DNA from 2 places in the Geodermatophilus sp. URMC 61 genome. Region 2 is predicted to be linked to the other one. Evidence: riboswitches for the same ligand, from Rfam matches in the RefSeq annotation. Region 2 holds a riboswitch; the other holds the start of a gene.

Region 1 (3,936 bases), 150 kb from region 2:
GCCTGCCAGGCCGTGGCCAGCCCGATGAGCCCTCCGCCGGCGACCGCGACGTCGCTCACGCCGGCACGCTCCGCCCGCGCAGCCACCCGGGCAGGCACACCAGGGCGGTGAGCAGCACCGCGACGCCCAGGCCCACCAGCGACGCCGACCAGCCGTTGGCCGGGTCGATGCCGAGGTCGGCCTGGCGAGCGGTCCACCACGCCGTCCAGCCCGCACCCGGGCCGGAGAAGTACGTCGGCAGCGTGAGCTGGTAGGCGAGGAAGCCGGCCAGCCACGGCAGCAGGAGCAGCGGCCGGGCCGGGGCGGTGTCGGAGGTGTCCCAGGCGCCGCGCGGGGTCGAGTAGTAGGCGACGGCGAAGACGCCGACCAGCGGGACGAACACTGCGCCGATGAGGAAGAGGAACGGCTCGTAGGCGGCGATGTCGAAGGTCAGCGCCAGCAGGGTCGCGACGGCGCCGACGGCCAGGGCGAGCAGCCGGCGGTCGGCGCGGGCGACGAGGTTCTGGCTCGACACCGCGGTGGAGTAGACGTTGGCGAAGGCCTCGTCGAGTTCCACGGCGACCAGCACGAGCACCGCGACCGCGCCCAGCGGGACGGCGAGCAGGGCGTCGATGACGTCGAGCCCGGAGCTGCCGTAGGCGGCCAGCGCGAGGACGCCGAGGGTGAACATCGCGACGGTGGCCAGCCCGTAGCCGAGCGAGGCCCCGGTGAACGCCGCCCGGCCGCTGCGCACGTGCCGGGTGTAGTCGGCGACCAGCGGGAACCAGGAGATCGGCAGGGCGATCACGATGTCGGCCGCCGTCCAGAAGGAGGTCGCCGCGCCGTCGGCCAGCGGCGGCAGGGGTTCGGCGAGCACCTCGACGAAGAGGTAGACGACCGCGGCCAGCGCGGCCCAGACGGCGTAGCGGGCCAGCAGGCGGGCCACCCCGAGCGGGCGCAGCGCCATCGCGGTGGCCAGCACGCCGGCGAGGAGCACGAACGGCCAGCGCGGCGCGTCGAGCACCCGGGAGGCGGCCTCGGCGATGATCACGATCTCGAAGGTCGCCCAGCCGACGCACTGCACGAGGTTCAGCGCGGTGGGCAGCGCGGAGGCGCGGCGGCCGAGCAGCCCGCGCAGCAGCACCATCGTCGGCACCCGCTCCCGCGCGCCGGCCGCGGCGGCCAGCCCGAGGAGGACGGCGCCGATCGCGGCGCCGACGACGATCGCGCCGATCGTCGTCGACAGCGGCCGGCCCGGGAGGACGACGAAGACCGCGGCGACCGGCAGCAGCAGGCTGACGCCGAGGTTGGCCCACAGGCCGAAGGCCTCGCGCAGGCCGAGGGCGGCCACGGGGGCCTGGTCGAGGGTGAGGGGCGCGTCCCCGGTGGGCGCGCTGGTACGGACGTCGTCCGACGTGCTCATGGCCGCTCCCTACGCCGGCATTACCCGGTCAGGTTCCAGCGGTCGGCGACGCGTCGAGTCGCCCTCTCAGCCCGGTCCGCCCGAGCTCCCGCACATGGCGATGCCCACAGTAACCCCGACGCGTACGGTCGCCGCCGTGCCGGTCGCCGACCTCCTGTCCCGCCATCCCGACGCCTGGCGGGGAGCCACCCGTCACCCCTTCCTCGACGCCGTGCGCGACGGGACGGTCCCGGTCGCCGCCTTCGACACCTGGCTGGTGCAGGACGCCCGCTTCGTCGCCGACCTGCTGCGCTTCCAGGCCCGGCTGCTGGCCCGCGTGCCCCGGCCGGCGCAGGCCGTCCTCGCCGGCGGGCTGGTCGCGCTGGTCGACGAGCTGGCCTGGTTCGAGGAGCAGGCCGCCGTCCGCGGGCTGGACCTCGGCACACCCGCTCTGCCCGCCACCGCCGCCTACGCGCGGCTGCTCGAGCGGCTCGACGCCGCCGACGTCGGGACGGCGCTGACCGCGCTGTGGACGATCGAGCGCACCTACCTGGACGCCTGGTCGCACGCGCGGCCCGGCGCGCCGGAGTTCCGCGGCTTCGTCGAGCACTGGACGCAGCCGGGCTTCGCGGACTACGTCGCCGGGCTGGAGTCGGCGGCGGACGGCGTCCCCGCGTCCGGCGCCGACGCGGTGTTCACCGCGGTGGTCGCCGCGGAGACCGCCTTCTGGGCGATGGCGCAGGACGCGGCGCGATCGGGGGCGGCGCAGGACGCGGCGCGATCGGGGGCGGCGCAGGACGCGGCGCGATCGGGGGCGGCGCAGGACGCGGCGCGATCGGGGGCGGCGCAGGACGCGGCGCGATGAGGCGCAGCGATGGAGGCAGCAGCGTGACGCTCTCCGCCGACCTCTGGGCAGCCAACGCCGACCTGGCCGCCGAGGCGCGGGCGCACCCGTTCGTCGCGGGCATCGGCGACGGCACGCTGCCGCGGGAGCGCTTCGCCGGCTACGTCGCCCAGGACGCCTTCTTCCTCGAGTCCTTCGCCCGCGCCTACGCCCTCGGGGTCGCGCGCAGCCCCGACCGGGCCACCCTCGACGCGTTCGCCGACCTGCTGGCCGGCGTCCGCGAGGAGCTGCGCCTGCACACCGGCTACGCCGCCCGGTGGGGGATCGACCTCGCCGGCGTCGAGCCGCTGCCGGCGACCACCGCCTACACCGACTTCCTGCTGGCGACGGCGTCCCTCGGCGGGGTCGACGCCACCTGTGCGGCGATGACCCCGTGCATGCGGCTCTACGCGCACCTGGGCCGGTCGCTGTCGGCCGACCGCGCCGGGGACTACGCCGAGTGGGTCACCACCTACGCCGACCCGGGCTTCGAGGAGCTCGCCGCAGGCCTGGAGCGGCTGCTCGACCAGCACGCCGAGGACACCCCCGCCGTCCGGACGGCGTACCGGCGGGCGATGCGGCTGGAGGTCGGCTTCTTCGACGCCTCCTGGCGGGGAGCCTGACCGCCGCGGTTCCACGTGGAACCCGGCGGCGCTTCCAGGACGCTGCTTGACTGACCCCGTGGTCGCCCCTATCCCCGAGCCGGACCCGAGCATCGATCCCAGTGAGCCGGTGCCCGACGATCCGGGGGAGCTCCTCCCCGACGCGCCGGAGCCCCTCCCACCCCCGCCGATCGAGCCCACACCCGACGACCCCGGCGGGGACCCGGGCGGCGTGCCCGAACCCGCCTGAAGGAAGGACCCCGCCCTCCACGCCACTCGCAGGCTCGCGGCGGGACCCTGCAGGGGCCGTGGGCGGCAGCGGGGTCCACGCTCAGAGGACGAAGCCGAGCAGCAGGTGGGCGTTCAGGCCGATGATCAGGGCCGCGACGACCGCACCGGTGACCGTGGTGACCCGACGGTTCACCCAGCCGCCCATCAGGTCCCGCCGGCTGGTCAGCCACAGCAGCGGCACCAGCGCGAACGGGATGCCGAACGAGAGCACCACCTGGGACCAGACCAGCGCGGTCGTCGGGTCGCCGCCGAGCAGCAGCACCAGCAGCGCCGGGGCCAGGGTGATCAGCCGGCGGGCCAGCACCGGGATGTGCCGGCGCAGGAACCCGGCCATGACCACCTGGCCGGCGTGCGTGCCGACCGACGAGGAGGCGAAGCCCGAGGCCAGCAGCGCCAGCGCGAAGGCCAGCGAGGCCCCGGCGCCGAGCTGGTCGCCGAGCCCGGCGTGCACGCTCTCCAGCGAGCCGGCGTCGTCCCCGCCGGTGAACAGCTGCGCCGCGATGACCAGCATCGCCGCGTTGACCAGCCCGGCCAGGCCCATGGCCAGCAGCACGTCGAGTCGTTGGGCGCGCAGCAGCCGGCGCCGTCCCTCGGCCGTGCGCCCGGCGGTGACGACGTCGCCGTAGCGGCCCGGGGTGAGCGCGGAGTGCACGTAGATGACGTGCGGCATCACCGTCGCGCCGAGGATGCCGGCGGCCAGCACCAGGCTGTCCGGGCCGGCGAAGGAGGGCACCAGGCCGCCGGCCAGCCCGCCCACGTCGACGCCCGAGCCGACCAGC
Region 2 (3,936 bases):
CACGCCGCTGGAGCTGCCCTACCTGGCCCCGCAGTTCGCCCAGTGCCACGGGGAGCCGCTGCGCGCCTGGGCCGACCTGCCGGCCAAGCTCGCCGAGCACGGGTTCCACGTGGAACGTGGGCGCTACGGGTGGGCGTGGACCGAGGACGCCGACGCCCGCCGCGCCGACCTCGCCCGGCTGCAGGGCTGGCTGGCCGACGGTGAGCCGCCGGCGACGCTGCACCGGCCGGCCCCCTGGGGCCCGGTGTCGGTCACCGGGACGCCGGTCGCCCTCACGCCGGCCGAACAGGACGCGTACGAGTCCGAGTGGCAGGAGTTCCGCGCCGAGATGCGGCTGGCCCGCAAGGCCCGCCAGACCGCACGCGGACGGGCCGCGCTGCTGCGCTTCCGGCAGAAGGCCGGGCTGATCCGCGCCCAGGCCACCGTGGACTGGGTGCGGGCACAGGTGGAGGCCGAGCGGCAGGTCGCGGTGTCGGTGGAGTTCGTCGAGACGGCGGCCGACCCGATCCGCGAGGCGCTGCTGGACTCGGGGATCGGCGTGGCCGCGATCTACGGTCGTGACCGGTTCGACGTCGAGGCCGAGCGGCTGCGCTTCCAGACCGGTGCGGCGCCGGTGTGCGTGTTCACCGTGACCGCCTCGATCAGCCTGCACGCCGGCGAGCTGCTGCCCGGCGGCGCCACCGCCTCTCCCACGCCGCGGGTCGGGCTGTTCCACCAGCCGCGCTTCTCCGGCATCCAGGCCCGCCAGGTCACCGGCCGCACGCACCGCGACGGCCAGGTCTCCCCGTGGCGGGTGGCCTTCGCCGAGGACACGGTCGAGGAGCAGGTGGCCCGGGTGATGGTCGAGCGGCTGGCGGTCAGCGGCTCCACCGCCGGAGCCGACACCTCCGCGCTGCAGGAGATCGCCGAGCTGCTCGACGCGGACTGGCTGCCGCCGGTCGCGCTCACCGAGTGAGCCGCTCCCCGCGCCACGCGTCGCTGCCCTTCCCCCTCCAGTCGATCATGGGTTGGTGCTCGAAGGTGCGCCGTCGACCGCGCGTCCGCCTGCAGCAACCCCGTGATCGACTCCAGGGGCGATCGCTCCGGGAGGCGTCCGGAGGAACCTCAACCCAGCCCCGCGACGATGCTGGACACCCCGGCCAGCGCCGACAGCGTCAGCCCGGCCACCCGGAACCGGCGGACGTCGAGCAGGTGGAACAGCCGGCGGCCCGCCACGTGGCCGACGACCGCCGCGGCCAGCAACACCAGCACCACCTCCGGCCGGAGGGCCTGTGCGGCCCGCCCCGAGGCGATGAGCACCGCGGCGCCGAGCAGGTTGAGGGCGAGGAACATCGCCGCGAGGGTGTCGCGCATCTCCGCCGGGGGCACCCGCCGCCGCTCGAGCCAGAGCACCAGCGGCGGCCCGTTGGTGTTCGTCGTGGTGGTGAGCACGCCGGCGAGGAGGCCCACGCCGAGCGTGGCCCACCGGGACGGCCTCGCCCGGCCGGGGACCGGGCGCCGCAGCACCTGGATCGCCACGGCGACGAGCACGCCCACCCCCACGGCGAGCTGCAGCGCCGCCTTGCTGACCACGGCGAGCACCAGCACGCCGGCCAGGACCCCGGGGACGGCGGCCGGGACCACCACGCGGACGTCGGCCCACCGGACGGCCGGCCGTGATCCGGGGCGCACCAGCAGCAGGAGCAGGGTCGTCGTCGTGGCGAGCACCAGCATCGTGGTCACCGCCTCGACGGGAGCGAGCACGGCCACCAGAGCGGGTCCGGCGATGAGCGCCATACCGAACCCGGCGGCGGCCTGCACGGTCGCGCCCGCCAGGACGGCCAGGTACGCGAGCAGCACGCCGGCCATCCTGTCGCACGCCCCGGCCCACCCCGGACGGCGGCAGCCCGGACGTCGCGGCGCCGCGCCGGGAGCACTCCGGCGCACCGGTGTTACGTTCGGAGGCGCACGTGGCACGGGGTGTCCCCGACCGGGGACTGAGAGCACACCCGTCGAACCTGCTCCAGTTCGTACTGGCGAAGGGATGTCACCGGCATGCCGGCCGTCGACCTGCGCGCCGCCCACGCGGCGGTGCGCGCACGCACCCCTCTGGTGCACTGCCTGACCAATACCGTCGTCCAGACGATCACCGCCAACGCGCTGCTGGCCGCAGGCGCCGCCCCGGCGATGGTCGACGCCCCGGAGGAGGCCGGCGACTTCGCCGCCGTCGCCTCCGCGGTGCTGGTCAACGTGGGCACCGTGCACGCCCGCACCGCCGAGGCCATGCGGCTGGCCGCCCGATCGGCCGGCGCCGCCGGGACGCCGTGGGTCCTGGACCCCGTCGCCGTCGGCGGCCTGGTCTACCGCACCGAGCTGGCCACCGAACTGGTCGGACTGCGGCCCACCGTCGTCCGCGGCAACGCCTCGGAGGTCATGGCGCTGGCCGGCGCGGGCACCGGCGGTCGCGGCGTGGACAGCACCGACAGCACCGACGACGCCGCCAAGGCCGCTGCCGAGCTCGCGGCGCGCACCGGTGGGGTCGTCGCGGTCAGCGGCGAGGTCGACCTGGTCACCGACGGACGGCGGACCGTCCGCGTCGGCGGGGGATCGGCGCTGCTGACCCGCACCACCGGCGCCGGCTGTGCGCTGGGTGCCCTCGTCGCCGCCTACGTCGCGGCCACCGGCGACGCGCTGACCGGGACCGTGGCCGCGCACGCGCACGTCGCCGTCGCCGCCGAGCGGGCCGCGCAGGTCGCGCACGGCCCGGGCACCTTCGCGCCCGCCTGGCTCGACGCGCTGGACGCCGTCGACGGCGAGGCCCTGGCCGCGGCGGACGTCCGATGAGGCGCTCGTTCGACCCGACCCTCTACCTGGTCACCGACACCGCGCTGTCCGCCCCGCGGCCGGTGACCGACGTCGTCCGCGCGGCGGTCGCCGGCGGCGTCACCGCCGTCCAGGTCCGGGACAAGACCGCCTCCCGTCGGGAGCTGCTCGAGCTCACCCGCGCGGTGCAGGCGGCGCTGGCCGACCGGCCGGACGTCGCGCTCTGGGTCAACGACGCCGTCGACGTCGCGCTGCTCGCCGGCGTGGACGGCGTGCACCTCGGCCAGGACGACCTGCCCCCGGCCGAGGTGCGCGCCCTGCTCGGGCCGGACCGGCTGCTCGGGTTCAGCGTCTCCTCCGTCGCCGAGCTGGACGTGGCCCGCGCGCTGCCGGCGGGGACCGTCGACCTGGTCGGCATCGGCCCGGTGTGGACGACGCCGACCAAGCCCGACGCCGGCAGCGCCCTGGGCCCGGACGGCGTCCGCGGGCTGGCCGAGGCGGCCCGCGCCGCCGGGTTCACCACCGTCGCGATCGGCGGCATCGACGCCGACCGGGCCGCCGAGGTGGCCGCGACCGGGGTGGACGGCGTGTGCGTCGTCTCGGCGGTGTGCGCCGCACCCGACCCCGCCGACGCCGCCCGCGCGCTCCGCTCGGCCATCGACCGGGGCCGGCTCGCGCAGGTGGTCCGGTGAGCGGACAGGGGCGTGGGCATCGCAGCGAGGAACGAGCGAGGAGCGGAGCGGCCCGCGGGAGCGAACCCGGACGTCCGAGCCCGGTGTCGGTCGCGCTGACCGTCGCGGGCAGCGACCCCAGCGGCGGCGCCGGCATCCAGGCCGACCTGAAGACCTTCAGCGCGCTCGGCGTCTACGGCACGGCGGTGCTCACCGCACTCACCGCCCAGAACACCCGCGGCGTCACCGGCGTGCACGGCGTCCCCCCGGAGTTCGTGGCCGAGCAGCTGGCGACCCTCTTCGCCGACGTCGAGGTGCACGCCACCAAGCTGGGCATGCTCGGCACCGCCGACGTGGTGCGCGCCGTCGCCGCCGCGCTGGCCGACCACCCGGGCGGCCCGGTCGTGTGCGACCCGGTCATGGTCGCGACCAGCGGCGACCGGCTCATCGACGACGCCGCCAT

What was found. Region 2 has a riboswitch for thiamine pyrophosphate ahead of thiM (hydroxyethylthiazole kinase). Riboswitches for the same ligand answer to the same signal wherever they lie in the genome.
Region 1: linked by a shared signal. The riboswitch ahead of ACU610_RS20155 (purine-cytosine permease family protein) and the one ahead of thiM (hydroxyethylthiazole kinase) in region 2 are both predicted to bind thiamine pyrophosphate.

The regions. Positions count from the first base shown of each region.
Region 1 is NZ_JBRFHZ010000002.1:4,313,086-4,317,021, forward strand. Features, by position in the region: gene thiO (glycine oxidase ThiO) at 1-59, opposite strand, end outside; gene ACU610_RS20155 (purine-cytosine permease family protein) at 56-1,402, opposite strand; TPP riboswitch at 1,392-1,504, opposite strand; gene ACU610_RS20160 (thiaminase II/PqqC family protein) at 1,539-2,246, shown strand; gene ACU610_RS20165 (TenA family protein) at 2,270-2,887, shown strand; gene ACU610_RS20170 (hypothetical protein) at 2,934-3,116, shown strand; gene ACU610_RS20175 (Nramp family divalent metal transporter) at 3,198-3,936, opposite strand, start outside.
Region 2 is NZ_JBRFHZ010000002.1:4,161,030-4,164,965, forward strand. Features, by position in the region: gene ACU610_RS19455 (helicase) at 1-955, shown strand, start outside; gene ACU610_RS19460 (TSUP family transporter) at 1,105-1,839, opposite strand; TPP riboswitch at 1,946-2,041, shown strand; gene thiM (hydroxyethylthiazole kinase) at 2,035-2,823, shown strand; gene thiE (thiamine phosphate synthase) at 2,820-3,494, shown strand; gene thiD (bifunctional hydroxymethylpyrimidine kinase/phosphomethylpyrimidine kinase) at 3,578-3,936, shown strand, end outside.